Regions from separate parts of the Lysinibacillus sp. NPDC048646 genome, predicted to be linked through region 2. Evidence: predicted binding sites of a transcription regulator. Region 2 holds the regulator's gene; the other holds the start of a gene.
What was found. The regulator LexA, encoded in region 2, represses DNA repair genes until DNA is damaged. The targets are predictions, from matches to a motif close to CGAACATATGTTCG.
Positions count from the first base shown of each region.

Region 1: parE (DNA topoisomerase IV subunit B) is a predicted target of LexA. The motif match lies at 5,436-5,449, and genes of this name have one in related genera.

Region 1 covers NZ_JBNNLZ010000025.1:39,121-49,343, forward strand. Annotated here, with positions in the region: gene ACQKII_RS20250 (GerAB/ArcD/ProY family transporter) at 1-937, opposite strand, end outside; gene ACQKII_RS20255 (hypothetical protein) at 965-1,198, opposite strand; gene ACQKII_RS20260 (Ger(x)C family spore germination protein) at 1,205-2,401, opposite strand; gene ACQKII_RS20265 (spore germination protein) at 2,428-3,972, opposite strand; gene ACQKII_RS20270 (HesB/YadR/YfhF family protein) at 4,126-4,416, opposite strand; gene plsY (glycerol-3-phosphate 1-O-acyltransferase PlsY) at 4,435-5,037, opposite strand; gene parE (DNA topoisomerase IV subunit B) at 5,469-7,445, shown strand; gene parC (DNA topoisomerase IV subunit A) at 7,442-9,871, shown strand; TPP riboswitch at 10,015-10,126, shown strand.
Region 2 covers NZ_JBNNLZ010000016.1:39,658-49,880, reverse strand. Annotated here, with positions in the region: gene tkt (transketolase) at 1-1,406, opposite strand, end outside; gene ACQKII_RS16405 (DUF896 domain-containing protein) at 1,533-1,766, opposite strand; gene ACQKII_RS16400 (hypothetical protein) at 2,023-2,229, opposite strand; gene ACQKII_RS16395 (helix-turn-helix domain-containing protein) at 2,234-2,362, opposite strand; gene ACQKII_RS16390 (DUF998 domain-containing protein) at 2,539-3,150, opposite strand; gene ACQKII_RS16385 (hypothetical protein) at 3,356-3,550, opposite strand; gene ACQKII_RS16380 (exosporium glycoprotein BclB-related protein) at 4,049-4,681, shown strand; gene ACQKII_RS16375 (hypothetical protein) at 5,243-6,208, shown strand; gene ACQKII_RS16370 (Ig-like domain-containing protein) at 6,346-7,395, shown strand; gene ACQKII_RS16365 (YneB family resolvase-like protein) at 7,619-8,284, opposite strand; gene yneA (cell division suppressor protein YneA) at 8,281-8,595, opposite strand; gene lexA (transcriptional repressor LexA) at 8,759-9,376, shown strand; gene ACQKII_RS16350 (gamma-glutamyl-gamma-aminobutyrate hydrolase family protein) at 9,422-10,144, opposite strand; gene ACQKII_RS16345 (prepilin peptidase) at 10,177-10,223, opposite strand, start outside.

The DNA.
Region 1 (10,223 bases), on a different contig from region 2:
TACCAAGTGGTAAAATTAGCGGTCGATAATCTTTGATTTTCAGTATTTGGGCAATGCCAATTACAGATGCATAAAAATATATAAATGTTCTGATATAAATGGAGGTAATCCACATAAAAGCCATAATAATCTCGATTCTTTGTAAAAAATTCCCTATGGATATCCTTTGAGCCAATGCGTAACTTGGAAAGGCACGTTGAGATGTATTTGTTGCACCAAGTACAAGTATAGAGAGAGCAATAATAATAATTAATACTATTCCTCCAACAATCATGCCTATGTAAAATCCCTTTTGAGCTGATTTTTGCACATTGACCATAGAGGGAAAAATCATTAATAACACGACCATCGGAAACGAAAAAATACTCATAAATGAAAAAACACTAAGGATTATTGATTTCGAAGAAGCTTCAAATACAGGTTGTATATTTTCAATTTTAATTTCTGGAGAAATACAAACAACAAATACTATAAAAATAAACATAAACAAGGGAAACAGTATTTCAGCTGAACGTGCAAAGACTTCAATCCCCAAGTATGTAGCAAAAATGATAATTAAACTGAATAAAAGTGCAAATGACGTGGTCGGTGTCTCCGGCATGACTTCAGTTTTCATGAAATTTCCAATGAAATATAATAATTCACCTGCAGAAAAAAAGGTAAGTATGATAAATCCAATGGATGTAAATTTACCAATGAATTTCCCTAATATTTTTTCATTAGCCTCCACAAAGGTTAAATTTGGTGTCTTTTTTCCTAAAGAAACGAAAAGTTTTATTAGTAATAAGCTTAGTAGCACGCCTACAGTTGCTACGATCCACGCATCTTGCTTCACGTCTTTTGCAATACTTGCTGGAATAATTAGGATAGCTGTGCCAATTGAATAGAGGAGGGTAATGATTGTAAACTGTCTCGAACTGATTATCTCTTTTTCCATAAACAACTACCCTTCCTGTTGCAATATTTATTGGAACAGCGTGATGATTAATTCTCTGATTGGTTTAAAAATAAGAGAAATCAAGTCTAATGGACTCGGCACATTAATATTTAATCCAAGTGCAATATTTAACGCAGTTCCGACAACTAAAAAAATTGAAAATACCACAATGGTTTTAGTTTCGCGTTTTTTCTTTAAAGGGGGGATGACAAAATACGCAATCAGTGCAGCAATAATTAATATAGCTAGCGTTATAAACATCGATTATTACTCCTTTGCTTTGTGTAATAAAGAATTTTGCATAGTCCCTAACCCTTGTGTAGTAACGCGAACTTCAACGTTTACTGCTAATTCTGGAAATATTGTCGACCAATCTCCTTGAATATCTCTCCATTTTTTAGCATCTTTTCGATAAAGTACATCGGCAAATCCTAATATGTCTAACTGATAATTTTTTTGAATCGTCACCAGGGTTTTTTTGATGCGCTCCTCAATCAACTCGGCAGTTTTTTTATTAATGTATTGAATCGTTTTGTTTTCAGTTAGATTTATATCACATTCAACTTCGCCCACATTTTGCTCTACATCAATTTGAACATTAATTTGTGGTGTGTCATTTTTAAATTGTCCTTTAACTTTTGTTGTTGATTTTGTAATTTCTGTTGTTAATTTTCCTTGCTCAGGGCAAGCAATAATTTCAACTGTACTTTTAATTTTTCCATTCAAAAAATTAAAACTTCTGCTTTCATCTTCAGTTAAAATGCCCACTAATTTATCTTTTTTAAATACTGCTAAACCTACAAAATTCAAGACTACGGGCGTCTTAATGCGTTGGACATTGGTCTGATCAATACCTAATTTCGTATCTCCATCTATTTCGATTGTCGATAAAACTGCGCTTTTTTTATTACTGTTTAGCGTATTTACTAATTCATCTATACTAACAGATAATGTAGAACCCCAAGCTTTTTGTGAGACTTTAATTGAATTTAGCAATTTATTTGCAGGTATTTTTTCTATAGGGGTTAGTACATTTAACACTTCTTTTGCAGTTGAATTATGAGATACGATCACATCAAAATCATTTCTGAATTCATGGTCTCGTGCGATAAAATCTAATGTATCATTTATGCCGTCAGCAGCTAATTCTTCTCCTAATACGACAACCTGCAGATGAGCAAAATAGGCCTTTCTGGCTGTTAAGGTTGTCATTTTTCGAATCGCTTCAAAAGAGGTTTTTCCTTTGGCATGATAGGTAACAACAGGCGATCGACCACTTGAAGGGTGTTTTGTTGAAATCTCACTAGGATCCACCACCTGTATAGAGATTTCATATTCATCGTCTACTTTATCGACCCCTAAAGCAACGACAATTGCTAATTCATTCAATTCACGTTTACTCCAGCAAGCGCTTAATAATAAAGTAACAATGACAAGTAAAAATATGGACTTTATTTTTGACATATTGACTTCCTCATTTGCAGGTTAATCTAATTCCTTTTTTTATGAGCAACAAATTTTTGTCCTCGCGTCGTATTCGTTTTACTGACTAACCGAGGTCGCGTTAATAAAGAACTGCGTGGAAACAATACCATAGCATCTTTTTGATCTTTAAGAATTAAAGGCCCAAAAGGACTCATATAAGGAACCCCGAAGGATCGTAAACTACATAGGTGAAGGATAATTATCATAACGCCAAACATTACCCCAAATAAACCAAACATCGCCGCTAAAATCATGAGTGGAAAACGTAAGACACGGACTGTGTTAGACAAGCCATAAGCAGGAAATAAAAAACTACAAATAGCTGTTAATGCGACTATAATGACCATTACGGCAGATACAATGCCCGCTTCAACAGCGGCCTGACCAATAACCAAAGTCCCTACAATTGATACTGCTGGTCCAATGGTTCGAGGCATTCGAAGACCCGCTTCTCTTAATATTTCAAAGGCAATTTCCATTATGAGTGCCTCAACTACCGCAGGAAAAGGAACGCCTTCCCGCTGAGAAGCGATGCTAATCAACATGGGTGTTGGTAACATTTCCTGATGAAAGGTAGTAATCGCCACATAGAGTGAAGGTGCTACTAATGCAAGGCTTATACCGAAAAACCTTAATAAGCGAATAAGTGAACTAATGATCCAATGTTGATAGTAATCTTCGGCAGATTGTAAAAAAGATGTAAATAAAGCGGGCACAATGAGCACAAAAGGTGTGCCATCCACTAAAATTGCAACTTTTCCTTCTAATAATTCTCCTGCAATCACATCAGGGCGTTCAGAATTATAGACTGTTGGAAACATTGAAAATTTAGAGTCCTGAATAAAATCCTCAATATACCCACTCTCCAATATTCCATCAATGTCGATACGATCTAAGCGGGAGAGAACCTCCTCAACAATTTTGTCATTTACAATGCCATTTATATACATGATCGAAACGTCCGTTTGCGTTACTTCTCCAATAATCTTTGTTTTGATCCAAAGATTAGGGCTTTTAATTTTACGACGAATTAGTGCTGTATTTGTGCGTAGTGTTTCTGTAAAGGCTTCTCTAGGACCTCTGATAACAGATTCTGTAGAAGGTTCGGCAATGGCTCTATCTTTTGCACCTTTTGTACTTGCTGAGATACCTGTGGCTAAACCATCAAATAATATAACTGTTTCACCATTCAGTACAGAACTGTAAAATGTAGTAAAGTTTGAAATATCTTTTACATCACAAATTGTTAAACAATTTTCCTTTAAATATTGGTTGATTGTTCCTATTTGAATTTCAGGAATATCATCTAATTCCAGCATAAGCGTTTCCATGATAAAGTCAGTAATAGCAGTAGTATCGGATAATCCATCTATATAGATAAGTGCTATAGTCTGTTTCACCGTTTTGCCTATCGTGATTTCTCGGACAATAATGTCATCACTATTACCAAGTGTTGTTTTTACAGTTTGAATATTTTCTAAAAGAGAAGTAAAAAGTGGGCTCTTTGTTGAAATTGGTTGGGAGGTGTTGTTATTCTCTGAATTAGGCATTTTTATTCCTCCTCCATGTAAGCATTATGATTAATAAGAGGATATACAAATTTAATAAGAGATAAACAAGTTTGGAAATTAAACGAAACAATAATTATTAGCTGAACAAAATAAAACAGTGTTTCCCTTCAATTTCTGAAAGGAAACACTGTTTTATTTTGTATATTCGTACTTTAATTCATCCATTGTGGAATCAATATCTACATATAGGTTGTGTTCATGAAAGAACCATAAATCTTTTTCTTCAATGTAGTAGGTAATGCCATCTATTACCGATTGTATACCTACTTCTATTGGCTCCTCACGTGTCATGCCAAGGGAAAAGCCTTCATGAAATGGGCTTGAACCACCATATCTTGCGTAAAAACGAATTGTATCACCTGTTTCAACTTCCATCTCACGTTTAAACCATTGTAGAGCATCGTCTGTTAATGTGATATTCATGCTGTACCCCTTTCTTCGTTAGAGCCATTTCACTTTCGGTTCAGTACCATTTTTGATACGAGAAATATTTGCTCGGTGGCGATAAACGATAAAGCTAAATAAAAACGCTACTAAAATACTTAACGCAAAATCACCTGTAACGAAATAATAGGCGATTGAATAAATAAGTGCTACGAGAGCGGCAATCATCGATGTTAAGCTCACGATCTTCGTTAACTTTAACGTTAAAAAGAATGTAATGAATAGTAAGATAAAGAGTGGCCAAGAATAACCAAGTAATACGCCTGCAGAGGTAGCAACGGCTTTTCCTCCACGGAAACTTGCAAAGATAGGGAACATGTGACCCATAACTGCTACAATGCCAAGTATTAATGAGTGAATTGACACGTCAGAAAACACAGGTAGTGTCACTAATAATACGGCCGCTGTTCCTTTTAAAACATCCATTATTGTGACGACTAGACCGGCTTTTTTTCCTAAAATACGGAAAGTATTGGTAGCACCTAAGTTACCGCTACCATGTTCACGGATATCTGTTTTATAAAAAATTTTGCCAACCCATAACCCAGAAGGTATAGAGCCAATGAGATAGGCACATAAAATAATAAGTCCATTTAGCATAGGTGGACTCCTTTCATCCAAAATACATCACTTGGTACTAATAGTTTGTAACAAGTATTTTACACTTTTTCACACTATTCTACAATGTTATGAAGGAGATTTCATCACGAGCCTTGAATTCAATAACAAAAGGGAAATATATCTTTATGATTTCAAAAGTTCAGCATGTGCTTGAGGTATAATAAGAGTAAGTTATTTTGGCTCAATCTATATAAAAGAAATTTGCTCATTCTTAAAATATAGGTAAAATGGCAATTTTGTCAATCACACATTCCTTTGGTAGAATAGAAGTCTATCTTTAATTTCCATGCGAGGCTAAAATATAAAAATAAATTTATTTGTGTCTGTTACTAGCTATTGACAGGAAATGCTATTATTATTAGGAAGAGAACGTAATCAGAACATGCGTTTGTTTTTTGGAGGGGAATCTTTTGGCGAATAAACAGTCACCTAGCGTCTATAATGATGACGCCATTCAAGTATTAGAAGGATTAGAAGCGGTACGAAAACGACCCGGCATGTATATCGGTTCTACAGACGGCCGAGGACTTCATCACCTTGTTTATGAAATCGTGGATAATGCGGTGGATGAAGCACTCGCTGGCTTTGGTTCTCATATCATTGTCACAATTCACAAAGATCAAAGCTTAAGTGTTCGAGATTTTGGACGTGGAATGCCAACAGGTATGCATAAAATGGGAAAGCCTACTCCAGAAATAATTTTTACCGTGCTGCATGCTGGTGGTAAATTCGGACAAGGCGGCTATAAAACGAGTGGTGGTTTACATGGTGTAGGTTCATCTGTTGTAAATGCCTTGTCCACTTTTTTAGAAGTAACCATTCATAGAGATGGTAAAAAATATCAACAACGTTTTGAACATGGTGGACATCCTGCTACAACGCTTGTAGACATTGGTCAAACAAAACAAACAGGCACACTCGTACATTTCCTACCAGATGACACAATATTCTCAGTCACAAAATACAACTATGATACACTTGCAGAACGTTTACGTGAGTCTGCATTTTTATTAAAAGGATTAAAAATTGAATTAATCGATGAACGCGAGGAAGGTAAAAGTGATGTTTTCTTTTATGAGAACGGCATTGAAGCTTTCGTTGCGTATTTGAATGAGGAAAAAGATGTACTTCATCCCGTAAAGTATGTGGAAGGGATACAAGATGATATTGAAGTAGAGTTTGCCTTCCAATACAATGACGGATATTCAGAAACAATATTATCGTTCGTGAACAACGTACGTACACGTGATGGCGGAACACATGAAACAGGTGCAAAAGCTGCTTTGACACGCGTTTTTAACGAATATGCACGTAAAATAGGCTTACTGAAAGATAAAGATAAAAATCTTGAAGGAACGGATATTCGCGAAGGGTTAGCTGCGATTATATCAGTCCGTATTCCTGAGCATTTACTGCAATTCGAAGGACAAACAAAAGGGAAGCTGGGTACAAGTGAAGCTCGATCCGCGGTTGATGCTGTCGTTTCTGAGCAGATTTTATATGTTCTTGAAGAAAATGCAGAGCTATCTGCCTCACTAGTACGTAAAGCTATCCGTGCTCAACAAGTACGTGAAGCGGCGCGTAAAGCCCGAGAAGATGCACGTAACGGCAAGAAAAATAAAAAAGCTAGTACCATACTGTCAGGGAAGCTAACGCCTGCGCAGTCACGTAACGCTGCTAAAAACGAATTGTATTTAGTCGAAGGTGATTCTGCTGGTGGTTCAGCTAAACAAGGTCGAGATCGTACATTCCAGGCGATTTTACCCTTACGTGGTAAAGTGATTAACACGGAAAAGGCAAAGCTTCAGGATATTATGAAAAACGAAGAAATTTCAACCATTATTCATGCGATTGGCGCTGGCGTTGGCACTGATTTCTCCGTCGAGGATGCGGCCTACGATAAAGTGGTGATTATGACCGATGCTGATACAGACGGTGCTCATATCCAAGTATTGCTATTAACGTTCTTCTATCGTTATATGCGACCACTAATTGAAGCAGGGAAAGTCTTCATCGCGCTACCACCTCTTTATAAAGTATCGAGAGGTGCAGGTAAAAAAGAGGTACTTGAATATGCATGGACAGAAAACGACTTGCAAAGTGCCATCAAAAAAGTAGGTAAGGGCTATATTCTTCAACGCTACAAAGGTCTTGGTGAGATGAATGCCGACCAATTGTGGGATACAACCATGAATCCTGAAACACGTACGTTAATTCGTGTAACGATCGAGGATGGAGCACGTGCCGAGCGACGTGTGACAACATTAATGGGCGACAAGGTAGAACCACGTCGTAAATGGATCGAAGCAAATGTAGACTTCGGTATGGAGGATGATTCGAATATTTTAGACAATGAATTCATCCAACAAGAGGAGGACCAAGCATGAGTAGTACGGAAAAGTTTCAAGATTTACCGTTAGAAGAAGTAATGGGTGACCGCTTTGGTCGCTATAGTAAATATATTATCCAAGACCGCGCGTTGCCTGATGCACGTGACGGTCTAAAACCTGTACAAAGACGGATTCTATTCGCCATGTATACGGAAGGGAATACAAATGAGAAACCGTTCCGGAAGTCGGCTAAAACAGTCGGGAATGTTATCGGTAACTACCACCCGCATGGTGATAGCTCTGTATATGAAGCAATGGTACGGATGAGTCAGGATTGGAAAGCTCGTCATATGCTGATAGAAATGCATGGTAATAACGGCTCGGTTGATGGAGATCCACCTGCAGCGATGCGTTATACAGAAGCCAGACTTTCTGCGATTGCAGCTGAAATGTTACGGGATATTGGCAAAAAAACGGTAGAATTTGTGCCAAACTTTGATGACCAGGATATGGAACCGACGGTGTTACCTGCACGCTTTCCAAATCTGCTTGTCAATGGTTCTACAGGGATTTCTGCTGGTTATGCTACAGATATTCCACCACACGCTCTTGACGAGGTCCTCGATGCGGTTTTAATGCGTTTAGATCACCCAAAATCAACTGTTGATGAGCTCATGACGGTCATAAATGGGCCCGATTTCCCAACTGGTGGGATCATACAAGGTGTAGATGGTATAAAAAAAGCTTATGAAACCGGGCGTGGCAAAATTATCGTACGTGCTCTGGCAGTCATTGAACCTTTAAAAGGGGGTAAAGAGCAAATCGTTATTACCGAATTGCCATATGATGTCAATAAAGCGAACCTTGTGAAGAAAATAGATGAACAACGTGTCGATAAACGTCTCGAAGGGATTGCAGAAATACGTGACGAATCTGATCGTACGGGCTTACGAGTTGTCATCGAATTAAAAAAAGATATTCCAGGACAAGGTATTTTACATTACTTATTTAAAACAACTGATTTGCAAGTAGCTTATAATTTTAATATGATTGCCATTCATAATCGACGTCCGACAATGATGACATTACCTTTGTTGCTTGATGCTTATATTGCGCATCAAAAGGAAGTTGTGACAAATCGATCTATCTATGATTTACAAAAAGCGAAGGAGCGTTCTCACATTGTGGAAGGGCTTATTAAAGCGCTATCAATTTTAGATGAAGTAATTGCGACAATTCGATCATCTAATGATAAACGCGACGCTAAAACAAATTTACAAGTGAAGTTTGACTTTACTGAAGTGCAATCAGAGGCAATAGTAAGCTTACAATTATACCGTTTAACCAATACAGATATAACAGAACTTCGCCATGAACAGGATGAATTAAATACACTGATTGCCAAGCTTGAAGGTATTCTTAATAGTGAAGCAAAGCTAGTGCGTGTCATAAAACAGGAATTACTCGATATTAAAAAGCGCTTTACAGAACCACGTCGTTCAAAAATAGAACGTGACATTGAAGAAATTAAAATCACATTAGACGTCCTTGTACCAAGTGAAGAAGTAGTGGTGACAGTAACAAAAGATGGCTATATTAAGCGTACATCAACACGTTCTCATGCGGCCTCCAATGGTCAAGATTTCGCCATGAAGGATTCCGATTATTTACTGTATGAGGGAAATTTAAATACGCAGCATCATGTGTTACTTTTCACAAATCGTGGCAACTATATTTATCAACCGGTGCATGAATTACCCGATATTCGTTGGAAAGACCTTGGTCAGCATATTTCAAGTATTGTGCCGACTAATGAAGATGAATCCATTATTGCGGTCTATGGCTTCGAAACATTTGAACAGCCTAATACCTATATTTTAACAGCGACTAAAGATGGTCAAATTAAGCGATCACCGTTAACAGATTATGCGGTAACTCGTTATTCTAAGCCAATTAAAACGATGAATGTGAAGTCTGGCGATGAAATGATTTTTGCGGATATTGTTACAGACGACGCGGAATTATTATTAATAACAGATACAGCCTATGCGATCCGCTTCCCAATTGAAGAATTGCCTGTTACTGGTGTGAAAACTGGAGGGGTAAAAGGAATAACGCTTAAAGAAGGCGAAGTATTAGTTGGTGTAACAATCTTACAGCCAAGTGACACAGAATATGTTGTGATTGTGACACAGCGTGGGGCAGCGAAGAAAATGAATGTCGCTGAGGTAGAAATGGCAAGCCGTGCAAAACGAGGTCTAAAAGTATTAACAGAGTTAAAAGCACATCCTCATCGTATCGTCTCAGTTATTCGAGCGACTGATGATGAAAAAATTGTTGTGGAAACTGTAAAGGGTGTTCAAGAAGTGATTGATGTGAAAGGGTTAACCCGTTCTGATCGTCATTCGAACGGCTCCTTTAAAGTGGATATAGCTACTGACGGTGCGATTGCACATGTTTTAAAGGCTAAAAATGAAAAATAATACGAGATAAACAATGTGGCCCATGTTCTTACCGAGAACTGGGCTTTTTTTGATTTCATTGTTATCTATTCGCTACGTATGTAAATAGAGCCTTGTCATTTTCATAGAGATATGGGTATAATAGTCCTCGAAAAGTTCATATGTTAAGAATGTAGGGGGGCTGGTAGTTGCCAGCTGAGATTGTGTCCGTTAAGACGCTGACCCTTTGAACCTGATTTGGCTCGTACCAGCGTAGGGAACATCTATTCAAAAAGAGTACGTTATTTTTTGATACCGATTTCAAACGTCTGGGATGACTCCTGGGCGTTTTTTTATGTCTTGGTAATGTAGCACACCTCTGAGTTGACTCATT
Region 2 (10,223 bases):
TCTTCACCTACAGCAATCGAATCATGTGTGAATACATATGTCACAGGTAGACCCATTAACGCAGAAAGTCGTACAGCAGGTCGAATATAATCAGAGAATACGAAGAACGTACCGCCAAAGACATTCACACCACCGTGTAGTGCCATACCGTTCATTGCTGCGCCCATTGCGAATTCACGTACACCAAACCAAATATTACGGCCCGCATAGTTTTCTGCTGAGAAGTCGCCAGCGCCTTTCATAGTTGTTTTGTTTGAGCCAGCAAGGTCAGCTGAACCACCGAAGAATGAAGGTGTTTTCTTTGCGATAGCATTGATTGCATCACCTGAAGAAGAACGAGTTGCGACAGATTTACCAACTTCATATACTGGTAATTCTGATGCGAAATCTTCTGGTAATTTACCGTTCATTGCATTTTCGAATTGTGCCGCTAATTCTGGGAACTCAGCTTTATATGCTTCGAATTTTTCATTCCAAGCAGCTTCTGGTTGAGCTCCTTGCTCTACTGTTGCTGCGTTAAATGTGTCATACACTTCAGCAGGAATTTGGAATGGCTCATGTGCCCATTCATATGCCGCCTTCGTTAAGACAACTTCATCCGTTCCAAGTGGCGCACCGTGTGAATCTGATTTACCTGATTTATTTGGTGAGCCAAAACCGATTACTGTTTTTACTTCAATAAGTGTTGGCTTGCCTGTTGATTTTTTCGCTTCTTCAATAGCAGTGTTAATCTCTGCTACATCTGTACCGTCTGCTACTTTTAAGTAGTTCCAGCCATATGATTCAAAGCGTTTTTGCACGTTTTCTGAGAATGATTTTTCTAAATCACCATCTAATGAAATATCATTTGAATCGTACAGCACGATTAATTTTTCAAGCTGTAAGTGACCAGCTAAAGAAATAGCTTCAGCTGCAACACCTTCCATTAAGTCGCCGTCGCCGCAAAGTGCAAATGTGTAGTGATCGACGATATCATGACCTGGCTTGTTGTAAGTAGCTGCTAAATGGCGCTCAGCCATTGCCATACCAACTGTCATGGCAATACCTTGGCCTAGAGGACCTGTTGTTGCCTCTACCCCAACTGTATGACCATATTCCGGATGTCCTGGTGTTAATGAATCCCATTGACGGAAGTTTTGAATTTCTTCCATTGGTAAGCCGTAGCCACCAAGGTGAAGTAGGCTGTATAAAAGCATCGAGCCATGGCCTGCAGAAAGTACGAAACGATCGCGGTTATACCATTTTGGATTTGCCGGATTGTGGCGAAGTTGTTTTGTCCAAAGCGTATAAGCCATTGGCGCTGCCCCCATTGGTAATCCTGGGTGACCTGAATTTGCTTTTTCAATCGCATCGATTGACAATGTTCGGATAGCATTAATCGCTAGTTGATCCGCATGTTGAGTCATTATGTTGTGACATCCTTTCTCGTCCTATATATTGTTCTTCTACAGTTTAGTCAACATTGCCTAAGAAAACAATGGTTTTGTTATACTATTTGAGATTTATGACATACTTAATAGCATTGTGTCACATTAATTTAAAAATTTATTTTTTTGCGCTTGTTTTACCTTCTCTGGCGTTACATCGTTGCCCTCTGCATCTACAATTTTTACGTTTTCAATTGTATCGCGCATTGATGCTCGAAACGTATCCAAGTACTCTTTACGCAGAGCTGTACGTTCTTTTGCTTCTTCTTCAGTAAGATTACCTGTTTTAGCTTTTGCTGATAATTCATTAATTCGATTAATTTTTTCTTTTGATAACATAATTCCACACCTTTCAGTACCTATCTTAATGAATATGGTAGGCAAAGTATAGCATGAATTGCTTCAAAATGCAGTTATATCAACCTTTTAAGCGATGCTATTTTCTTTCAGGTAGTGCAAGACAATGAGACTAAGTGGGGCAAGCTGGGCAAATAAAATACGGCGAGTGTGTGTACAGGAATGTGTGAATAGGATTGAGACTAATTAGGGTGCAGTTCACCTACGAAATGGTCTTTTTATGGCTTATTTAACTAGCTCATGTTTGTTTCAATCTGTTTATTTTTGATATTTTATACAATGAACTTGCTATAACAAAACAAAGCACACCCAAAGTACCTTTCCAACGTTGAGGAATAAAAGGAATATAATCCTTCAAATATACAACTTCAATCATCCCCGTAAAAATTAAAAATATTCCAACAATCAAAAATATAAAACTAATAATTTTTAGTATTTCTAACACCTCTTTAGCCTTCCATTTCAAGACGAAATCGCCGACGTTGTAAAGTAGTCGGTGATATTTCATATTGCTTACATAATTCACGCATAGAAAAATGCCCCTGCTTTAGTAGACGAAGAATTTTTAATTTCAACACTCAACTGGGTGCTTACTTCGAACCATAAAAAATCCCCCCTTAGATAACAGATTTTTATTTTTTAATCTGTCTACCTAATGGGGAGCATATCAGTTATTATGAGCGCCTGGTTATGGTGACATAAAAGTAATTCTTCAATATCTTTTTAAAGGCTTAATTGATAAATTTCTAAGGATTTAATTCCTTAAGAGAATTGTAAGCACGGTACCCCACAAGAAAATCACACCATAAAAAAGTCCTTGTAATAAACCTGCTGGCAATGGAAAGAAAATCAAAAGAACGATCAGGATAAGTAAAACTATAAGGACAAATAAATTAAAATAGGTCCATCGCTTCCCTATAGTTAATGATTTTGCATAAATCCACAGTCCAAATAAAACGGTAATCATGCCTATTTGCGCTACTATAGAATGCCAAAATAAATCGATATCAGCTGGTATAAAACCAGATACAATATTTCCCAAAGCAAAAATGAGCATAAATACTGTTGCCAATATGTTTAACCAGTTCTTCTTTAGGTACTGCGAAAGATACAACACACCAATTGAAAATGTTAAACCATTCACTATAAATAATACATTCATCCAAAAATGATATGGGGAACAAATTTCATGAGGTGCAATTTCATAAGTATACTTCCCACATGATGTCACTCCCAGATCACTCATAGCTTGTTGCATAATATTATAAGGTACAAGTGAAGTCATAATAAAAATTGGTTCTATCACAAAATATAAAATTGTAACAACCCAACTTACTATTCCAACTTTTTGAGATATATGGAACAAAATTTATCCCCCTTCATATAATTACACACTTATTTGCAGAATAAATTACCAATGTAATAATCATAAATTATATGATGACCTTAATTTAATGAGACCTAGAAGGTAATTAAGCGATATTGATTTTAATCATTTATATGGAGCAAGAGTAATTCTTCTCATATATTTTGGAGAGGATAGAATAAAAGATGTTTAACCACTCTCTTTTTTATTCATTACAAGCATTGGTTGGTTCATCACCGAAAACAGTAGCAAATGTATTAGAAACGCCCTGTGCTCCTAAACACATTTTATATTCTAATTCATCGGATACGCCATAATGCAGGACTGTACTTCCTATAATAATGATTGATACCCCAAAAAATAACATTTTCTTCACATTATTTGCTCCCTTAAATAACACTCTGATTGCTCCCTTCAACAAGAAATATTTTCTATAAATAGCATATCAAAGGTATACTTCGCTCGTAAATACAGTGTTAGACTTATACAACATCAGACTTTAGACTTACATTTGATTATGATAGTTCTTCATCTCTATTTATAACATCGTTGTAGAATAGTAATTTGCAATTCCTAATCCTAGTGAAAGAAGTAATCTCTGCCTTGTATCGTAGTGGGTTGTGGTTGGGTGTATGCAATCATTTCTTCCGGGTCAATACGAAATGCATTCAGGACTGTAGACCCGAGTTCATCAAAATCTAAAGTATTCATAATCACTAGAGCGTACTTCCCTACTAGAGCTGTATACATCAATAACTTTCCATCCCACACTGCCACACCCATGTGGATCGAAAATTGAAAAGTAAGGTATGTAACTAAATTAGCACGCTGTACGTATATGATAGCCCTTTAATACTACCCTTTAATGAATAGACTAATGAGGAAAGGGGGTGTAAAAATGTGTAGAAATAATTCTATGAATTGCGGATGCGGTTGCCCAGCTGAAAATAATGTGGGATGTAATGCAGGACCATTTGTTGGTATTGATGCTGCATGTATTCCTACAATCCCTTCCAATCTAGGCTCTGCAATCATTCCATTCTCCTCTGGAAATACACCTGCGATTATATTAACGGATGTCAGTGGTTTACCTGAGACGGTTGCCCTTTTAGGATTCGGTACCGCTATTACAGGAATACCATTTACAGGTACTTCCATAGACTTAACGGCCTCTGTTGGAACTGAAGCGTTTGCTGTTGCACGTGCAGGTAGTATTACAGCTATTGCAGCATCTTTCTCTGCAACAGCTACAATAGCTGTTGCTGGAACAGTTACAATTAGAGCACAAATTTACCGTGCAACTGCTGATAGTAATATTTTCAACCCTACAAATGCATTTGTTGATTTAGTTCCACCTCTTAGCGCAATAGCTGTAGGTACCTTGACTAGGGGTCGTAAAACTATTACACCACCAGTACAAGTGGCAGATGATGATCTTTTATTAATGGTGATCTCAGCCTCTGCAACAGGAACTGCCCCCCTAAACAATTTCATAACAGGTAACGCAAGTGCAGGAATCACTATAGCTTAAAAAATGGCTTCTTCTATCTATTAATTATCTAGCGACCCTACTCATACTGAAACAACCAATATTAAATGAACAATAAATAAGTGCATGATTTAAAAAAGTTGATTGAATCATGCGCTAATTTATTGTTATAGATAATGAATTGGTTGGCTTCTTATCCAAACACTCAATAGCCTTACTATGCACTTAGAAATACCGCTCTTAATGTACTAGCTACCGTAGGCACACCTCCTTTAATCCCATAGCAATTTTAAATAGTACGTTCTTAGCTTTTGTAAAGTCAGTTGCACTATGAACCTGTGCAGCCAATAAAGCCTTATGCATTTCATCTTTATCTGTTAATACTTCGATAATTTGTTTGTTAAATACATAATAACGAAACGTATTCAGTGGCTGATTTAACAAAAATTGCGGAAGCTTTGGATGCTGAACTGGAGATTAATTTCAAATTGAAAGATGGTACGAAGGTTTAAAACAAATTACTAATTACGGTTGTCTGTTTTTTCGCATGTACAACTGCATATCATTTCCTTTATAGTTATATAGAAGGAGGAGAGGTTTAATATGGGTTATTTATTAGTATTTTTAGGTATGTTTGGAGTTATTGTAGGTCTTGTTTTATTAGTAATTGGACTAATTAAAAAGAAGAAAATGAAAGGCGGTTTTGTGTTAGGTATCTCGATAGTTGCCTTTATTATTGGGTTTATAATAGTACCTACCAACAGTACAGAATCAACTAACAACTCTAAGGATAAAGAAAAAGTAGGAACAGCAGCAAAACCTAAAGAAGAAACACCAGAAGATAACACCGAAAAGAATATGAAAAATGTAGCTACCGTTACACCTGATGAATTTAAACAAATTGAAAAAGGTATGAGTTATGATCAAGTAAAAAAAATCCTCGGTGGCAAAGCGAAAAATGAAAAGAAAAATCAATTTGATGAAAAGTTAGTTTCACTAGATTTTGACGGTGAAAGTGGTGTAGATAAAGATTCATCTATGACTATTATTTTCAATGATGGAAAAGTTGATATTATTATGGAACGCGGCTTAATTACAAAGAAAGAGGAATTTACTAAAGAAGAGAAAGAAAAAATTGAGGAAAATATATCTCAAATAAAAAGTAGAGTTTCAACAGACGAAGTAGAAAAAATTATTACTGATAAACTAGGCAAAAATAATAATATGAAGAAAAAGGTAATCGAAAAAATAGAAGCAACAGACAGTAATTTAAATATAACATTAAATGCTTCAGAAAATTTTACAGTTGATATGACTAAGCGTAACATGTGGATGGATTCGATTAAAATACTAGAACCACTTTCGAAAACTAATAACATTAAACAAGTTAACTTTAATTGGCAACTTCCACTCGTTGATAAATTTGGTAACGAAAAAGATGCAGAAGTAATGAAATTTAGTATTGATAAATCAACACTAGATAAAATAAATTGGGATAAATTCTTAACAGAAAACTTCCCAGATGTAGTTAATAATTATAAGGAACATCCAGCTTTAAATCAAAAATAGGTCACTCAAGGTAGTGGCTTTTTATTGTCAAAAATAAACGATTTTTATTATGGTAAATAAATATTTTAATGGTTAAAGTTATATTTATAGGTTATTTAAAGAAATCACCTTTAACAAGTTAAAAGGAGGATACATAAGTGAAAAATTTATTTAATAAGAGTTTTATTTATCTAGCATTAATACTGATAGTACTAGTTAGTTATAGTGTTGAAAATGCACAGGCTGAAGATGGGTATTCAGAAAATGTAATACCCAAAATGACCTCAGATGTATCAGAGTTTGGCAAAGCTTCATCTTCAAGTAACTATAGTGGAACACCTAGTTGGAAAGCATTTGATGGTGTGCTAAACTATCAAAATGGTAGTACATACAATGCTTGGGGGACTACCAAAGAAACAGGATGGTTAGCTTACGAATTTACAACTCCAAAAGCCATCAGTAAATATGTAATGTATAATAGTGGGCAATGGCCAACTTTATTCCCGAACACATGGACGTTTGAAGCGTGGGATGGATCTCAGTGGATAGTCTTAGATTCCCAAAGTAATGTTACAAAAGAAGATTGGAAGACGAACCCAAAACAAAGTTTTACTTTTGAAAATACTAATTATTATAACAAATACAGAGTTAATATCACCCTAGCTAACGGTGCAACTGGTACTGTCAGATCCGGAATATGTGAACTGCAAATGATGGAAAAGATTTCAACTCCTTCAGAGCCTAATACTGAATCGATCACATTAGACAAGAATGCATTAGAACTTTTAGAAGGTAGTCAAGATAAGTTAATAGCCACAGTAATTCCAGATACTTCAAAAGTAGTATGGTCCTCTAGTGATGATTCAATTGCCACTGTAGATCAGAATGGTAATGTAACCGCTATTCGCGAAGGCGAGGCAATAATTACTGCAAAGATAGAAAACACAGATATTGCTGCCACTAGTACAGTGATTGTTAAGACACCAATCAATGAATTTTCAAGTGCCATTTTAAGCATTACTTTAGTAAACGGTATAACAAAAGAGTATGACGTTACTAATAAAGTATTAAATGACTATTTGAATTGGTTTGATAGTGCACAAGGAACTTCAACATTCAAATTTTCTAAAACTATCTCCCCTTATAAAAAGGTAACTGAATATATCGTACATGATAAGATTGCTTCATTTGAAGTAAGAGAATACTAAACATAAAAAGACCAGGTACTCACTTGAAAATGAGCACCTGGTTATTTATTTAGATGGCTTAAAAGCAATTCCTGACAGCCCCCCTTTCTTAAATTATTTCAAACGCTCTATTGGAAATAGTCCACCTCCTCGATGAGTGGTGGGATGAATATTATTACGCTGTTTTAGCGGAAGAATGGACATAATACCTTCCTTGTAAAACAAAAAAGATTAGCGGTGCAAATTATTTGCCCGCTAATCTTTCTTGATGCTCCTTATATCTTCGATGTACCGTCGCCTTACTAATGTCAAAACCAAGTCCTCTTAGTGACACGGCAATTTCCTCAAAGGTGAAGCCACGATTACGAAGTAGCACGATTTCTTCTACAGGTACTTCTTTGCGTTCCTGCCCATTAGGATTCCCACGATTGGACAGATTTTCTTCGGGCCGATAGCCATTTTCTACTGCACGACGCATGCCTCTGCGAATCTTCGCATTATGAATTTTACGCTGGTACTCCTCGACAATCGCTAAAATTTCAAGGAGCATCGTGTCCATCTCATTCAGCTGAACAGGCCCTGCATCACGCATGGAAAAAACGTCTGTTTCTGTTTTTTGCAACAAATGCAGCACCGCCATTCGTGCATTACCACGTCCTAAACGTGTCTCATCCTGAACAAATAATGCTTGAATCTCTTGTTCTTTTATGAAATCTAGCATTTCAAGCAGTCCCTCTCGCTCAACATCATAGCCGCTATGTTTATCCGTAAAAACACCCTTAACATCATAGCCTTGCTGATGAGCATAGTGCACTAATTCTTCCTCTTGGCGCTCAAGAGAGGAACTTTGCGTCTCTTTTTCTGTACTTACGCGGCAATAAACAACAGCCGATTGGTGATTATTCATCATTTTTCATTTCTCGCAATTTCAATTGAATTTGTGGGCCTGGCGTTCTCCCCCACTACTGGTATGACCAATGATTTGCCTGCTACGATATTGACGTTCTTTAATTCATTTTCTACTTTTACAAGCTTTATCCAGTCATCTGTTCCCATTTTACCACGGTATTGTTCTGCTAACGACCATAAGCTATCGCCATGTTCTATAGGAATTTCTGTATATGTAATATCTCCAGGGTCTGTTACAAAAAGGTACCCCGCAAATAGTAAACAAGCCCCGATTAAAATTGAAATATGTGTATTTTTCTTTATCCAGCTCATGATTATAACCCCTTTTTAGAATGTTTGTTCGGAATGTATGTTCTGATTTTAAAACGAACAAACGTTTTTGTCAAACACTTTTCGAACCTATGTTTGCATAAGTGTTCGCATTCTGCTATACTATCTAGTAAGAAGAACAAAAGATAAAAAGAGGTGAGCAATCATGAAAAAAGTTTCTAAAAGACAAGAGGACATATTAGCATTTATCAAAGAAGAAGTGCGCGCAAAAGGTTATCCACCATCTGTACGAGAAATCGGTGAAGCGGTTGGACTTGCTTCTAGCTCAACAGTTCATGGACATTTAGCTCGTTTAGAGCAAAAAGGCTTCATCCGTCGAGATCCAACAAAACCTCGTGCCATTGAAATTTTAGAGCCCGAGGATTCCATTCAAAAACAAAGCGTCATTCATGTACCACTTGTAGGGAAAGTAACAGCTGGATCACCAATTACGGCAATTGAAAATATCGATGAATATTTCCCTTTACCAGATACTTATGGCACAAGCGAAGATCAGCTATTTATGTTAGAAATCATGGGGGAATCAATGATTGAAGCAGGCATTTTTGACGGGGATTTAGTAATCGTAAAACAAAAGTCTACTGCCGATAATGGTGATATTGTCGTTGCCATGACAGAAGAGGACGAAGCAACCGTTAAACGTTTCTTCAAGGAAAAAACACATTTCCGATTACAACCAGAAAATGCGACAATGGAGCCAATTATTGTTGACCAAGTAACGATTTTAGGACAAGTTGTAGGCTTATACCGCCGAGTTCATTAATAATAGATTCACAATATGGATTCATCAAAAAAGAGAAGCATACAACTATGCTTCTCTTTTGTATTTCAAACTCGCTTTGATAAAAGCGGTGAACAGCTTCTTCGCTGTCTCATCCCCTACGATTGCCTGTTCTTCAGGATGCCACTGCACTGCGAGACAAAACGGCAAAGTGTCATGTACTACCGCTTCGACAATACCATCACTCGATTTTGCTACCACATTTAATTTTTCCGCTAATACATTAATCGCTTGGTGATGCATTGAATTCACCGCAATTCGATCTTCTTCCACAATGGTTTTTAATAAATTATCCGAAACGATATTGACATTGTGTGTGGCAACACCTCGAGCTGCTTGCTGCATATGCTTTAACAGCTTACTACTATGATATTCACTTTCCATATCCTGATAGAGCGTGCCGCCAAGAGCAATATTCAACATTTGAATACCTCGGCAAATGCCAAAGATCGGCATTTGTCTTATTAAAGCCGCATTAATCAATGCGAGTTCTAGTGTATCCCTTTCTGGTTGAATCTGTCCTAATCCTGTAGATGGCTCTGCGCCAAAGTGAAATGGATGCACGTCATAACCACCAGATAGTAATAAGCCATCTGTCAACGATAAAATCTGCGCCACATCCTTATCTACCTCAAGTGGGATAATCAGTGGAATACCCCCCGCTTCAATTATACTTTTACAATACGCTACATTTAATCTTGATGATAAATCATCCTCCGCAAATGCCGTTATCCCTATAACAGGTTTCACACGATCGCCTCCCTAGCTAAAAGGTTTTTCGTCTACCAAAATCCTACATACCAATCTATGATGGCATCTCCAAAAAAAT